DNA from 2 places in the Bacillus sp. C28GYM-DRY-1 genome. Region 1 is predicted to be linked to the other one. Evidence: riboswitches for the same ligand, from Rfam matches in the RefSeq annotation. Region 1 holds a riboswitch; the other holds the start of a gene.
What was found. Region 1 has a riboswitch for cyclic di-AMP ahead of ktrA (potassium uptake protein KtrA). Riboswitches for the same ligand answer to the same signal wherever they lie in the genome.
Positions count from the first base shown of each region.

Region 2: linked by a shared signal. The riboswitch ahead of Q3W56_RS13445 (dicarboxylate/amino acid:cation symporter) and the one ahead of ktrA (potassium uptake protein KtrA) in region 1 are both predicted to bind cyclic di-AMP.

Region 1 is NZ_JAUMKF010000036.1:6,342-14,425, forward strand. It holds gene gbsB (choline dehydrogenase) at 1-232, opposite strand, end outside; gene betB (betaine-aldehyde dehydrogenase) at 248-1,720, opposite strand; gene cudC (transcriptional regulator GbsR) at 1,918-2,460, shown strand; gene bslA (biofilm surface layer hydrophobin BslA) at 2,672-3,208, shown strand; cyclic di-AMP (ydaO/yuaA leader) riboswitch at 3,354-3,502, shown strand; gene ktrA (potassium uptake protein KtrA) at 3,577-4,245, shown strand; gene ktrB (Ktr system potassium transporter KtrB) at 4,252-5,589, shown strand; gene Q3W56_RS20150 (YiaA/YiaB family inner membrane protein) at 5,625-5,888, opposite strand; gene Q3W56_RS20155 (glucosaminidase domain-containing protein) at 5,997-6,845, opposite strand; gene Q3W56_RS20160 (MFS transporter) at 6,998-8,084, opposite strand, start outside.
Region 2 is NZ_JAUMKF010000013.1:10,765-18,848, reverse strand. It holds gene Q3W56_RS13465 (acyl-CoA dehydrogenase family protein) at 1-144, opposite strand, end outside; gene Q3W56_RS13460 (hypothetical protein) at 274-609, opposite strand; gene Q3W56_RS13455 (ABC transporter permease) at 704-1,471, opposite strand; gene Q3W56_RS13450 (ABC transporter ATP-binding protein) at 1,464-2,390, opposite strand; gene Q3W56_RS13445 (dicarboxylate/amino acid:cation symporter) at 2,482-3,720, opposite strand; cyclic di-AMP (ydaO/yuaA leader) riboswitch at 3,794-3,924, opposite strand; gene Q3W56_RS13440 (AI-2E family transporter) at 3,973-5,025, opposite strand; gene dctP (C4-dicarboxylate transporter DctP) at 5,173-6,438, opposite strand; gene dctR (two-component system response regulator DctR) at 6,558-7,238, opposite strand; gene dctS (two-component system sensor histidine kinase DctS) at 7,228-8,084, opposite strand, start outside.

The sequences.
Region 1 (8,084 bases):
CTTTATTAAAGAGCACCACTTCAATGCCTGCATCTTTAAGTGATTCGATAACAGGATCTACGACGCCGGCTTTATAAATTCCTGGGTCTGTGACAAGGAGTGCCTTTGAAACGCCAAGAGAAGCAACTTCTTCACCCGTATTTTTGACGGCTCCGATTCCGTGCTTAATCACAGTCGGAATTTCAAATGTGTGGAATTTGTGCATGCTTTCTATCTTCATATTTAATGTCATCATTAACTCCCCCTCTTATGAATTGAACCAATTAACCGCTGCCGGTTTTGTATTGCGATATACATGTTTGACTTCCGTGTATTCTTCAAGACCTATTTTTCCAAGCTCTCGTCCGAACCCGGATTGCTTATAGCCACCCCATGGCGCCTGTGCAAAGTACGGATGGAAATCGTTAATCCAAACTGTTCCCATTCTCAAGCGGGATGCTACGCGTTCGCACTTTTCAATATCTTTAGACCATACCGCTCCGGCCAAGCCATAGATGGTATCATTCGCAAGCGCGATGACCTCTTCTTCAGAGCTGAAGGTTTCGACTGTCAATACAGGACCGAAAACCTCTTCCTGAACAATTCTCATATCAGATTTACAGTTTGAAAAAATAGTAGGTTCATAGAAAAAGCCATTTTGAAGCGCAGGGTCTTCGGGGCGTTTGCCGCCTGTCTCAAGCTTCGCGCCTTCTTCTATTCCGATCTTTACATATTTTTCTACCTTTGCCCTGTGCTCTGCAGAAATAAGCGGGCCGCTTTCTGTCTCTTCGTGAAAACCATTTCCGAGTTTTATGCGTTTTGCCCGTTTGACAAGCTCTGTTAAAAATTGATCGTGAATGGCATCTTCAACAAGCAAGCGGGAACCGGCGGAGCATACTTGGCCGGCATGGAAAAATACAGCGTTTAATGCCTGATCGACAGCAACTTCTAGATCTGCATCCTTGAAAACGATATTTGGATTCTTTCCGCCAAGTTCAAGCGCAATTTTTTTGACGTTTCCGCTTGCGGCCCGCATGATTTTTTTGCCTGTTTCGACTCCACCCGTAAACGAAATCAAATCGACGTCTTTGTTTACGGCAAGCTCGTCGCCCACTGTGGCTCCCGGCCCAAGCACAAGATTTGCGACACCTTCGGGAACACCGGCCTCTTCCATTAGCTTGAAGACTTTGATTGTCGTTAGCGGTGTAATCTCACTCGGCTTCATGACGATCGTATTTCCTGCAGCCAATGCAGGCGCGATTTTCCAGCTCGCCTGCAGGAGCGGGTAATTCCACGGAGTAATCTGGCCGCAAACCCCAATTGGCTCTCTGATAATTTTGCTTTCTGAATCAGGGACCGGAGATGAAATGATCTCTCCGCCATCTTTATCTGCCAATCCGGCGTAATATTGAAAAACATTGGCAATATCGTCCATATCCGCCTTGCTTTCTTCGAGTGTTTTTCCCGTATCAAGCGATTCAAGCTCAGCCAGCTCATCAAGGTCGCGTCTGATTAATTCCGCAATTTTCAGAACAATCTTCCCGCGTTCAAGCCCGGATAGAGATGACCATTCTCCTTTGTCAAATGCTCTTCGCGCGGCTGAAATTGCCTTGATGGCGTCCTCTCGCCCTCCTTCGCTTACGGTTGCAATTTCTTCTTGATTAAATGGATTGATAATGCTGCGGATCTGCTCTTCTTCGGCACTGATCCATTCTCCGTCAATATATAATGTTTGACTCATATAAGCCTCCTTGACGTAAATAAAGTTTGTTAAATAAAAATTTAATGTTTTTAACAATCTTAATCTAACATACGAATTTTAAACTGTCAAAGCCCCATTTTGATTTTCTTTTTGACATTTCTTTATGTTTCGTTAAGATAAAGAACATAAAGAAATAACTTAACGAATTTAATTTTCTAATGGAAAAGAGGGTCAGTATGGATGAAAATCCAGAATTTGCAGCTATAGAACAGGCTCGGGATCTTGTTATCGACTCCATTGCTGAAACGATGGATCTTTACGGTATTACCCGCAGTGTCGGGATTTTATATGGCACGATGTATATGAGGGATGAGATGACACTTGACGAAATGCGTGAGGAATTGCAAATGAGCAAGCCAAGCATGAGCACAGGCGTCAAAAAGCTCCAGGACTTAAATGTAGTGAAAAAAACATTTCACCGGGGCATCCGCAAGCATACCTTTGTGGCTGAAAAAGATTTCTTCAAATTTTTCACAAATTTCTTTCCGCCTAAATGGGAACGCGAAGTGCAGGTAAATGTAGCAGCTATTGAAGAGGCTCAAGCTGATTTACAAGAGGTTATAAACAAGGAAGGTCTCAATGAGGACATCAAAAATGAAGCACTACAGTTATACGAGCAGCTTGAAAGCTCTAAAGCTTACTATGATTGGCTCAAACGACTTGCTGAATCGGTGCAGAGCGGGGACATTTTTACATTTATACCGATTGAAACAAATTAAAACAGAAAACGTCCGGGAAACCGGGCGTTTTTTGTTCATTTATTTGCAATTACTTAAATATTTAAAAAATATAGGCCGGACAACCCATTTACTTCGTAAATATTTGGTGGTAATTTTTATATAGATAAAATTTACATTAGGCCAATCATAGGGGGTGAAAAGCGGACAGGCCTCTGTACATAATATAACTTTTTTTAGGGGGAATTTTGTTATGAAACGCAAACTATTATCTTCTCTAGCAATCAGTGCATTGAGTCTCGGATTACTCGTTTCTGCACCTACTGCTTCTTTCGCGGCTGAATCTAAATCAACTTCTGAGCCTACTATGAGCATAAAATCATCAGCCTCATTGTTTGCAACAATCACAGGGGCCAGCAAAACGGAATGGTCTTTCTCAGATATCGAATTGACGTACCGTCCAAATACGCTCCTCAGCCTTGGCGTCATGGAATTTACATTGCCAAGCGGATTTACTGCAAATACGAAAGACACGTTGAACGGTAATGCCTTGCGTGAAACACAGATCCTAAATAACGGGAAAACAGTAAGAATCCCTCTGGCGCTTGATTTATTAGGAGCTGGCGAATTCAAATTAAAATTGAATAACAAAACTCTTCCTGCCGCTGGCACATATACTTTCCGTGCGGAGAATAAATCATTGAGCATCGGAAATAAATTTTATGCAGAAGCCAGCATTGACGTTGCTAAACGCAGCACCCCTCCAACTCAGCCATGCGGCTGCAAGTAATCTAAAAGACCGGTTAACGCCGGTCTTTTTTGCGTTTTGACCTCCCCTTTTTCCTCTATTTCCAGTTATCTTTTTTCTAGTTTAAAATTTAAATTGACAAACTCTAGAAACAGGAGTAAATTCTTGAGTGTTCAATTTCATACAGTCTCTTTTTCCGCTTAATCAAATACGAACGGGGGAACCAACGATTGGCTGTTTTTGTAACAGCTTTGGGGTGAATCTTACTACGTAAGAGGGGGTACTCTGAATCCCTAATCCGACAGCTAACCTCGTAGGCGTTTACAGAGAGGAGGTCTATTAGCGACCATTCTTCGAAATGGTCTTTTTTGCTTCAAAAAGCGTTAATTTTACTAAGGGAGTTATGAACATTGGGAAGAATAAAAAACAAGCAATTTGCCGTGATCGGACTGGGCAGGTTTGGCGGAAGCATTTGCAAAGAGCTGCACAGAATGGGGCATGAGGTCCTTGCGGTTGACATCAACGAAGAAAAGGTAAATGCATACGCTTCTTACGCAACTCATGCGGTGATCGCCAACGCCACTGAAGAAAACGAATTGCTATCGTTAGGAATACGCAATTTTGAATATGTGATCGTTGCAATCGGAGCGAATATTCAAGCGAGTACCCTGACTACCCTATTATTAAAGGAGTTTGACATCCCAAATATTTGGGTGAAGGCTCAAAACCATTATCATCATAAGGTGCTTGAAAAAATCGGCGCTGACCGCATTATTCATCCTGAAAAGGATATGGGCGTCAAGATCGCACAAAGCCTTTCTGATGAGAACGTTTTAAATTACATTGATTTATCTGATGATTACAGTATTGTCGAGCTGCTGGCAACACATAAGCTTGATTCAAAATCAATTATTGATCTGAATGTAAGAGCAAAGTACGGCTGTACAATCCTTGCCATTAAACATCATGGAGATATCCGTCTTTCCCCCGCACCTGAAGACGTCATTCACGAACAGGATTGCCTGGTGATCATGGGGCACAAAAAGGATATTAAACGTTTTGAAAACGAAGGGATGTAGACTTAGGTGACACTTCAAAAGGATAAAGTGATCAAATGGGTTCGTTTTACACCGCCTCAAGTGCTGGCAATTGGTTTTTTTCTCACCATTATCATCGGGGCTGTGCTGTTAAAGCTTCCGATTTCTACAATGAAGCCATTGTCATGGATAGATGCCCTTTTTACTGCAGCTTCCGCAACAACCGTTACAGGACTTGCAGTTGTCGATACAGGTACAGAATTTACACTTTTCGGGCAAACTGTCATCATGGGGCTGATTCAGATCGGCGGGCTTGGATTTATGACTTTTGCTGTTTTGATTGTCATGATATTAGGAAAAAAAATCGGATTAAAAGAACGAATGCTGGTTCAGGAAGCCTTAAATCAGCCGACAATCGGCGGTGTCATAGGTCTTGTCAAAGTCCTGTTTCTGTTTTCCATCAGTATTGAGTTGATAGCAGCACTCATCTTATCCATCAGGCTTGTGCCCCAGTATGGCTGGGCATCCGGCTTGTTTGCCAGTCTGTTTCACTCAATATCTGCTTTTAACAATGCCGGGTTTTCGTTGTGGCCGGATAATTTGATGAGCTACGTTGGGGATCCTACAGTTAACCTAGTGATTACTCTCTTATTTATCACAGGAGGGATTGGATTTACCGTTCTGTTTGACATTATGAAAAATCGGCGATTTAAAGCCTTTTCTCTACACACGAAAATCATGCTGACAGGAACCCTGATTCTGAATGCGGTCGCTATGCTTGTGATCTTTATTTTAGAGTACAGCAATCCCGGCACGCTCGGCCATCTGCATATAGGAGATAAACTATGGGCTTCCTATTTTCAAGCTGTGACGCCAAGAACCGCGGGCTTCAATTCTCTAGATATTGGAAGTATGAGAGAAGGAACGATTGTATTTACTTTATTATTAATGTTTATCGGTGCAGGCAGCGCTTCAACGGCGAGCGGCATTAAGCTGACTACATTCATCGTGATTTTAATGTCTGTAACTGCTTATTTGCGAGGTAAAAAAGAAACGGTTATTTTCCGCCGCTCCATCAAATATCCGATTATCATTAAAGCTTTAGCTGTGAGCGTCACCGGTTTGTTCATTGTGTTTTTAGGGATATTCGCCCTGACGGTCACAGAACAAGCGCCGTTTATTCAAATTGTGTTTGAAACCTTTTCCGCATTCGGAACTGTCGGTCTATCAATGGGATTGACCCCTGAACTTACAAAAGTGGGCAAATGTATCATTATTGTCATCATGTTCATCGGAAGAATTGGTCCTTTGACGTTCGTGTTTTCATTTGCGAAAACAGAGAAATCAAATATCCGTTATCCTGACGGCGAGGTATTTACGGGATAATAACAAAAAATCCGGCGATTTAAGCGCCGGATTTTTTATGATTCGGTATGAGATTGATTTTGTCTTTTTTCCTGTTCCGCGATGATTTCGTTATCCTCTGCGTTATCACGGGTCACTTTTTGTGTAAGAATCGCACCGACCGCTACAAGGATCATAACAGCGATGTAATAGCCTTTTTCATTGAGTTCCAGATTATCAGCATTATAAAGTCCGATACTAAACAAAAATACTCCCGCAAAAAAAGTGAAATAAGCTAATACTGTAAAGGCAACCGTGTTTCTCCGTCTATATTTATGCACCTTTGTTCCCTCCTGAAAGCATAGTTAATAAGTGATAACTTCCATGGAATATTATACCTCAAATTCCCCTGGATGGAACAATGAATTAAAAATACCAGGAAAAAGGGCTCAGGTTGCTTCCTTTATTTCAACAGCTGAATCATCAATCCAGCCGATGAGTTTATCATTGATTTGAAATTGGTACCATACGGACTGGCCTTTCTGCTTTTTGGATACAACCTTTATGTCTTTGTCGACGTAAGATTGAGCAGAGGTGAGCTTTATGGACCGATCATCAGTAGAAGGCTTGGACCATATATCTTGAACGGCACTGTCTTTAATGGAAGCTTTTAAATCCACTGATTTGAGCGATGGATTCACCTCATCGTACTCATCTAAATCGTATTTTTCCACAATAGTGCTGATTTTGTCTGCGTATTCAGGGTCTGTAGCATATCCTGATGTTTGCAATGCCGTTGCCGCTTCCTTATAATCCCCAGCCTCAAGCACCGGTTTATACTTCTTTTTATTCCACGATGTGCCGCGGACAAACAATTTGGCGTGGTCATCCATAGATTCAAAATACGTGCTGTATTTTCGAAACTTTGCGCGAATGGTTTTTCTTTTCCCTTTTTCAAATTCATCTGTTTCCATCGTGACATGACGGCCTTTATAATTTCCTTTTACGCCAAAAAGGTTGTTGGCCTGAGCAGCGAGCTCGCTGTTCCCCCAGTCGGATTCGAGAATAGCTTGAGCAATCGTGATGCTGGGGAGGACATGATATTTCTCATACAAAATTTGTGCATGTCCGGACAGGCTGTCTATAAATACCTGCTGTTCATCAATTTCTTCGGGTTCTTTGGATGTTTCTATCGGTTTTGATAACGTTGTCGCTAAGACAAACAGGGCTAACGGAATCGATACAATGAAAAATAGTGAAATGAAGAGTCTACGTTTTTTCAATTTTTTACGGGCCATGAAAACCTTCCTTCAAGTTAAAAGATTACGAATGTAAAAGAATCTACCTTTTAGAATTTTACTTGCACTTCTAATATTTTTCAATTCTTTAAGGATATAGTTGGGAAAAGACTGCAAACAAAAAACCTTTTCCCTCAAGGAAAAGGTTTTGATCATGTATCTAATTTAGTCAGCTTGGGCTGTTTAAACTTTCTAAGTGCATTACGATATTCTGTATCATGTATCACTTTATGTGATTTGACAGCAGCCTTTGACAGTCCTTGTGTTGAAACGGCCGGTTTTTCCGGAACTGTTTTCGCTTTATCATGCGGTTTATGTGCCAGCTTGTGCCCCATACCTGTAGCGTTCATACAGAATGACAGGCAAACGAGCAGCACACTCAGAATAAAAGAAATGAAAAAGAGATCATGATAAGCGGTCATCATAGAATCCTGCATCGAACCGCTTTGTCTGGCAGCATCTTTTTGCGTGAAAAAGCCGATGAGGATTGGAACTCCCATATAGACAAACAATCTTAAAAACTGCACAGCTGTCATTCTCTTGACCAAATCAGGCAGCGGACCGCCCATAGCAGCTCCCATCAGCCCTGCGGCCACTGTCAGTCCCGCTCCAGCGGCAAGCATGATAAACAGCACTGCAAATATATAAAGTGACGATTGATCCTGCATGTGCAGCCATTGAAAATTCACAAACACGAGAATAAGAGCACCTATAATACCGAGCATCCCAGGCCCGACTTTATCATAAAACAAAGCGCTCACAATGGCGGCGATCGCCACTCCGATTAAAAGAGTTGCGTTTAAAAGAATGAGATGCTCCTGAGAAATATCATACATTTGCCGTAGCAATCCCTGAAAAGCAGAAAGGCTGACAGCTACCGTTATCGTTCCTATAGCAATGATGAATAAACCGAGCACCGGTTTTGGCAGCAGCATCAGTTTTATAGAAATGAATGGGTTTCTCACTTTATATTCCACAATCAATAGAACAAGAAGCAAACATAACGTAATTCCAAAGCCTGTCCATACATAACCTGATGAAAGTCCCCATTTTTGCAGAAAAATGAATGTAACCGCTGAGGCTGCAGCAAGGCACACAGATAAAATGATTCCTGCTCGATCTAGCGGCTGTTCTTGTTCTGCCGATCCATGATGCTCATCATGAAGAAAGAAATAGCTCACCGCGACACCAATCAGTGACAGCGCGCCAAAGAAGTAAAACAGCCATCTCCAATGCCCG
Region 2 (8,084 bases), on a different contig from region 1:
AGCATTACGCAGTTTTTGTATTTTTTCTGCTGGAAAACGTCCCTGTTCGTCATCTTCAGCTGCTGTTTGCTGAAACTCATCCGCAATCCGGCCAATTTTCTCCATCCATTGCCGCTGTTGATCGTTTTGTATAAATAATGACATCCGGCAGACCCCCAAGTTTCAATTCCGATAAATTTAATATGTATTATAGATTTCCTGCCATTATTCCGCAACTGTTAACCTTTTGTCCGGTATAGAAAAACACGCCGTTCCCCTAAGGGAACAGCGCGATTACACAGGATTTGCATCCCGGTCTTGTTTCATGCCGAGATAAATCAGCATATATGTCAGGTAACCCATTGTCATCACCAGGCCGCCAAAGAAAAAGCTCGAAAAAATCGGCTCTTCAAACGCAGTCACTGCCGCAAGCACAATCCAGCTGGCATACAGGTAGATGATAAAATAACGAATGCCCGTCTTCATTTTATATATCATGTACAGCCCCACGAGAGAAAACAATCCAAGCGCGAGTCTGAAATAAACAAGATGTTCAAACTGAAACATGAATGACACAAATGAGAATCCAAGCAGCAATACAATCGGTAAAGCGGTAATAAAGTTCCTCAATCGAGACACCTCCGTCAGTACCTTTAGTATAAACCAAATTATCAAATGATATTGATTTACGTGAGCTTTTTCACAAAAATGTCATTCCTTTCCTTTACACCCGGACATCCCGTTTACAGAAGCACCACCAGCCAACGGCGATGAAGAATATGGCATGTATGATGATAATCCCTACTGAAAATAATGGTGTCATGCCGGAGAACAAAGCTGTCGCTCCGCTACTATATTGTGTAAAGTCAGTATTGGCAAAAAGCAAAAAGCTGCCCCATTTGTTTTCAAAGAGCTTCATGAGCTGGACAAGTGTACTCGCTCCGTATAAAACGACAAAAGAAACGACAACTGCTACCGCGCTGTTGCGGAACAGTGAAGAACAAAGCAGCCCGAATAATCCCATCATTACGGATTCAAGCCAATTTGAGCCGATCAGCGCCAAGGTGTTGATCAGCAATGTCTTTGATTCCGCGCTCACGGATGTGCCGAAAAAGACGAGACCGAATAATAATGCCAAGATGTAGTATGCCAAATACAAATAAAAGCTGACCATCACGACTGTGATTAATTTTGACCAAAAAACCTTTTGCCGTTTAACAGGACGGATGAGCAAAAATTTGATCGTCTTTTTATCAAATTCCATCGAAACAATTGTCGCTGCAATCACGATCGTTAAGGCCTGCAGCAGGATGTTCAGGCTCGGTGTATACGATAAATAGCCGATGAAGTTTTCATCCGTTCCGGCACTGATGACTATCCGTTTAATAATCAAGGCCATGAAAAATTGAAAGACCGCCATCAGGATAAGAGATACTAACGTTACCTTCCGATTAAAAAGTTTCATATGTTCATTCCAAATTAATTTAGACAAGCTCTTCTCCCTCCTCTTGATGAGCAGTTGTTGCTTTTATGAATTCATCTTCAAGTGATTGCGTATAAGGCATAATGGAAAAGACATTCAGATCTTGTCCGACAAGTGAACGGTTCAGCTCCGGAATGTTTTCTTTTGCTACCTCAACAACAATCGCCCCGTCTTGCCGCTCTGCCTGATATTGATTGCCTGCCAGCCAATTGAGCGCTTTTTCTTCCGGCTGCACTTCAATGATCGCTTTTTCTGTCTTTTGATCTGTTCCATGTAAGCTGACTTCCGCTTTAATCTCGCCTTTTTGAATGATGATGACACGGTTACACAGATCTTCAACCTCCCGCAACAAGTGAGTGGCGAACAGGACTGCTGTTCCTTCCTTTTCTGCGAGCTCCTTAATATGATCGCGAAAATCCTTCATGCCGGCAGGATCAAGACCATTTGTCGGTTCATCTAAAATAAGAAGCTTCGGCCGGTGAAGAATCGCCTGTGCAATACCAAGACGCTGGCGCATGCCGAGGGAATAGGATTTCACCTTATCATGAATCGCCGATGTCAGCCCTACACGTTCCACTACTTCATCAAGCCGTTCATCCGCTATTTTTTTGTGCATATTCGCAAAGTGCTTAAGGTTTTCCCATCCTGTCAGGTACGGATAGAACTCAGGATTTTCGACGATCGCTCCAACCGCTCCCATCGCTTTTTCAAACTCTGTATCATGCTGAAAACCACTGATTGTCACACTTCCGCTGTTTTGTTTTAACAGCCCGACGATGATACGGATGAGTGTCGTTTTTCCGGAACCATTCGGACCGAGCAGGCCGATGATTTCGCCCTCCATGATGTCCATGCTGATTTGTTTTAAGATTTGTGTAGACCCAATCTTTTTATCGAGGCCTTCAATATGTAAAATCGGCTCAGCCATAAAGCCTTCCTCCTTTTTCGACAAAAAATAAACAGTGCCCAAAAATTAGGCACTGTTTGTATTATAGCATTTGTTGCTTCCAAATGTTTGGTTAAACCGATAGAGTCGGCGCTTGCTCAGGCTGTTTGTTCTTTTCTGTTTCTGTAATAATGACGGCACATGCCGCATCTCCTGTTGTATTCACCACTGTCCGGAGCATATCTAACAGGCGGTCAATTCCAAGAATTAATCCGATTCCCTCGACAGGCAAGCCGACAGATTGAAGCACCATGGCGAGCATAATTAAGCCGACTCCAGGAACACCCGCGGTGCCGACACTTGCTAACACTGCCGTCAGTATCACCATCAGCAGCTGAGTGAATGTCAGATCATGCCCGAATACCTGCGCAATGAAGACGGTGGCTACCCCTTGCATGATGGCTGTTCCGTCCATATTAATTGTAGCACCGAGCGGCTGAACGAAGCTGCTGATCGGCTCAGGCACTTTTAATTTTCTCTGTGCCACATCCATGGATACCGGCAGGGTCGCATTGCTGCTGGAAGTACTGAATGCAACGACCATCACCTCTGAGAAATTTTTAAAGAACGTAATCGGGTTTCTTCTGGCTATAAGCGCAACCGTAGACCCGTAGGTAACGACCGCATGTATCAGTAGCGCAAGGGTTACCACAATCATGTACAAGCCCATCGCTTTCATTGCACTGAACCCTTGGCTTCCAATAGCTGTCGCAATCAGACCGAATGTACCATACGGAGCGAACTTCATTACAAGGTTCACCAGGTACATCATCAATTCATTTCCTTGTTGAACCACCTTGAGAAGCATATCCGCTTTTTTTCCGAGCATTGTAATCCCAAGCCCTACAAAAATGGCAAAAGCGATAATTTGCAGCATATTTCCTTCCGTCATCGCTTGAACAGGGTTGGCCGGAATAATGTTTAACAGGGTGTCCGCAATACTTGGCGCTTTTTCAGCAGTAAATTCGGCAGACGATGTATCATACGTTCCAAACTCTCCCGGTTTGATGACAAGAGCTAAAATCATGGCAATGGTAATCGCCACTGCTGTCGTAACGAGAAAATAAGAAACCGATTTAACACCGATTCTACCAAGCTTCTTAGGGTCGCCCAGCCCGGCTACTCCCAATGTTAGTGAGAAAAAGACAATCGGAACGACAAGCATTTTAATGAGGTTTAAAAAGATGGTGCCAAGCGGCCCGAATATAAATTTATTTAAATTTTCAAATAATTCAGGTGATGTTACGTTAAGAATAATTCCCGTTATCGCACCTAGCACCAATGCAATGATTATCTTTGTAGCCAGTTTCATCCGCATTCCTCCCTTTTTTGAAAAAAAGCCCGCGAGAGACTCCCGTGGGCTTTGGCTGTATCTTCAAACCACAGGACTCTCTCTTCACGCTGATGAGGTTAGCTGACGGGTTCGGACGAAGAGATGTCCGTTTTTCAGATGAAAAATTAACCCCAAAAGATTGGGTCCCCCACTCCTTAAGAAAGGATTTAGCGTGTGGCTTACTATTGTATGATTTATTTTATTTATACAGAAAAGATCCAATTTTGTAAACTATTTTTTGTTACTTTTTTCTTGGAATCTTTTAGGTCCTTCTTCCTTGTTGGTGACATCAAGAATATCTAGGAGAAACACAAAAATCGGAATCCCGATGATTAAACCCCAAATGCCAAAAAAGTGCTCAGAGAAAATGAGTACTGTGAAGGTGAAAAAGATCGGCAGCTCCGTTTTCGCAGACATCAGCTTCGGATTTAAGAAATACGTTTCGATCGCATGTATGGCGAATATGACAAGCACCATGTAAAGCACATACATTCCGCCGCCAGTGCTGTACGCGATAATACTGAGCGGGATCAGAGAAATGACGACGCCTGCTACAGGGATCAATCCAAGGAAGAACACCATAATAGAAAGCCCAAACAGCTGCGGAAAATGCATAATCCAAAGCGCGATCAGCGTCAGAATACAGTTGACGAGCGCAATGATGAATTGAGCCTCAAGCACCTTGCCGAACGTTCTTGCAAATTTGCTTCCGAAAAAAGCAATTTCCTCATAAAAGACCCTTAGTTTGCTTGTTTTAAATTTCGCCATGAACTCAGTAAGCCGCTTTTTCTCAAATAAGAAAAACATGCTGAGAATGAGCGCCATTACGATCTGCAAGCCGAATGTGCTGATATCGGCCAGATACGTATACACCACATTGAAACCCTCTTTGACATATGAACTGATATTAATATCTCCGAAAACACTTGTGATCTCGTCAAAGAAAGGGATGGTGTCAGGGTGATACGCGATATGTTTAATCTGCTTAACCAGCTGCTGAATCTGCGCCGCGACGACCGGATAAAAAACAAATCCCCCGACTGTAAGCAGCACAGCCAGCAACATGTACAGAAACGTAATGACAACCCGCTGGCTCACGCGGTAGAACCGGCTTACGAACCGCCGTACGACAAGCTCCAAACGATCCATTAGAAACGTGAAAATGAAGGTAAGCAATATCAAATTGATCATGCTCTTAAATAGATATAACACACCAGTTAACACGACAAAGACGGAGAAACGCCTTACTCCCGGGTGCTGAAAAAATTTAACTAAAGCGGCCATTTATACACTCCTGTTAGGACAAACGTCCTTCATTCAATATAGTATCCATTTTTAAATTATATAACAAAAAAATGCTGAGGTCTCTGTCCTCACCTTAATTATACTTAAACAATTAAAAAAAAACGGCCCCATGAAGGGTCCGTTTTTTTAGACTGCGGTTTTCATTTTTTTCAAGCCTTCAACAGCCTCTATGCTTTTTGCTTCATCGAATTCATTTTCGCTTTTTGCAACAATGATCGTGGCGATTCCGTTTCCGATCAGGTTCACAATCGCTCTTCCTTCACTCATGAAACGATCGACCCCAAGCAGGAGTGCAAGGCCCTCCAGCGGAATGACCTGAAGCGCAGACAGTGTTGAGGCAAGGACGATAAAGCCGCTTCCCGTCACACCTGCCGCTCCCTTCGATGTCAGCATCAGAACGAGGATAATTGTAATTTGCTGGCCGATGCTGAGGTCTACTCCAAACACCTGTGCCAGAAAGACGGTCGCCATTGATAAGTAAATGGATGTGCCATCGAGGTTGAACGAATAGCCCGTCGGAATAACAAGCCCGACAACGGATTTAGAACAGCCGTAGCGCTCCATTTTATCCATCATACGCGGAAGCACCGATTCTGATGAGCTTGTGCCAAGCACGATCAGAAGCTCATCTTTAATGAACCGGAGGTAATTCCACAGGCTGAATCCGTAAAGCTTGCAGATGAGATTTAAAACAACAAACACGAACAGGAACATCGTAATATAAACAGACATCATTAAGCTTGCCAGGGGCTTGATGGAATCAAGACCGAAGTGCCCGATCGTATACGCCATCGCCCCGAAAGCCCCGATTGGCGCTGCACGCATGATATAGCCGATGATTTTGAAAAAAACGTGAGAAATCTTGTCGAAGAAATCAATGACGCTTTTCCCTTTTTCACCTAATGCCGCGAGACCGACTCCGAAAAGAATAGAAAAGAATAAGACTTGCAAAATGTCCCCTTTTGCGAAGGCATCAACCATGTTGGACGGAACAATGTGTGTGACAAATTCAACCCAGTCGATTCCCTGACCGCCATTTTGCGTGTATTGTGATACATCTCCCTTTTCAAGCTTGCTGTAATCAAGGCCTGCTCCCGGCTTCATGATATTGACGACAAATAAACCGATAATGAGTGCTAGGGTGGTGACAATCTCGAAATAAATAAACGCTTTTCCCCCTACTTTTCCAACCTTCTTCATATCGCCCATTTTTGCAATCCCAAGAACGATTGTGAAGAAAATGATTGGAGCGATCACCATTTTAACAGCGTTGATAAATGTATCGCCAAGCGGTTTCATTTCTTTGCCGACATCCGGCCAGACCAGTCCGACAATGACCCCAATGATAACCGCAGTTATGACCTGAACTGTTAAATTTTTAAACAGTTTCATATCCTGCATCCCCCTGTCCTATTCTCCTTTGTGTCTTTCTTACTAGAATGATAGCGTTTTCATGGAGTCTGGGGAAGTTTATGATCATAACGAACATTTTGGTCTTTTTGGTCTCAGGTTTATCCTTTCAACACGTAGCGATTGACGGGCCTGCCGACTCCGCCGTATTGAACGTCCAATTTAATGGTGCCGTTTTTTTCTAGATAATCAAGGTATCGTCTCGCTGTCACTCTGGCGATGCCGAGCGCCTTGGCGACCTCTTCCGCAGAAAGAGATGCGGTTTGCTGCTTCAAGAAAGCAGTGACTTCATTCATCGTGAAATGATTCAGCCCTTTCGGCAAATCCTGTACCACCTGCTGCGGAATATTCAGGATCGCATCGAGCTGCTCCTGGGACAGCGTATCGCTCGCTTCTATTTTTTGTTTATATTGCTTGTATTTTTCAAGCGCCTGTCTCATTCGCTCAAGCTTAAACGGTTTTAAGATATAGTCGGCCGCTCCGTTTTGCAGCATAAGAGAGATCGTTTCTTTGTCTTTTGCAGCGGAGACGACGATGACATCCACTTCAAGTTTTTGCTTTCTAATCTCCTGCAAGGTTTTGATTCCGTCTTTTTTCGGCATGTACACATCGAGAATGACGAGGTCGGGCTGTTCTTCTTTAATCAGCTTAATGCCTTCTTCTCCGTTTCCCGCTGTTGCACAGACAGTAAAGCCTTTGACAGTTGTGATGAACTCCTTGTTTACCTCTTGAACCATCAGATCGTCTTCAATGAGCAGAACCTTCCATTCCTTACGAGCCATGCTGTGCTTCCTCCCCCTTCATTGGAAAAACGATAGAAAAAGATGTCCCCTGTCCCGCGTGTGAATCAACTTCTATCGTGCCCGATCCTTTGTCTGTGATTTGTTTCACTAAATACAGCCCATAACCTGTGCCACCCGTTTTATTAACCGTGAATCCTTTGTTGTAAAGGTGCGGCATATGTACCGGTTCAATCCCGCAGCCGTTATCTTCTATTAAAATGGCAAGGATATCATCCGTTTGTTCAATGCTGATATCAATTCGTTTATCATCAGATTGAACTGTTTCAAATGAACCGAAGGCATTTTCTATCAGGTTGCCGAGAAGCACGACAATATCATGCTGGTCAACATGCTCTGGAAATTGCTGAAGACTGCTGTTTTCATCAATATGAACTGCAATGCCAAGCTCCCTGCCTCTTCTGATTTTACTTAATAGAAGGCCCGCCGCGGCGTCATTTTGAATTGAACGGTGCAGAAATTCAGTCACATTTCCCTGCTCAGTTGATGCCTGAAATGCAAGCTGCAAGGCTTTTTCAGATTTCCCCAGCTGGATGAGGCCGGCGATTGTATGCAGCTTATTCATATGCTCATGGTTTTGAACGCGGAGCGCCTCCACAAAGTTTTTGACGCCCGTCAATTCCTCTGCCATCTTAGCGGCTTCCGTTCTGTCCTGAAAAATAGCGACGGCGCCAATGACTTTTTTCTTCATGACAATCGGAATTCTGCTGCTCATGATGACCTTTCCGCTAACGCGAATTTCTTCATTATAAACCGCTTTGTTCCGCTCCACGATTTCGGGCAGGCGCGAATCCTTGAGAACGTCCCATATCACCTTCCCGACCAGAT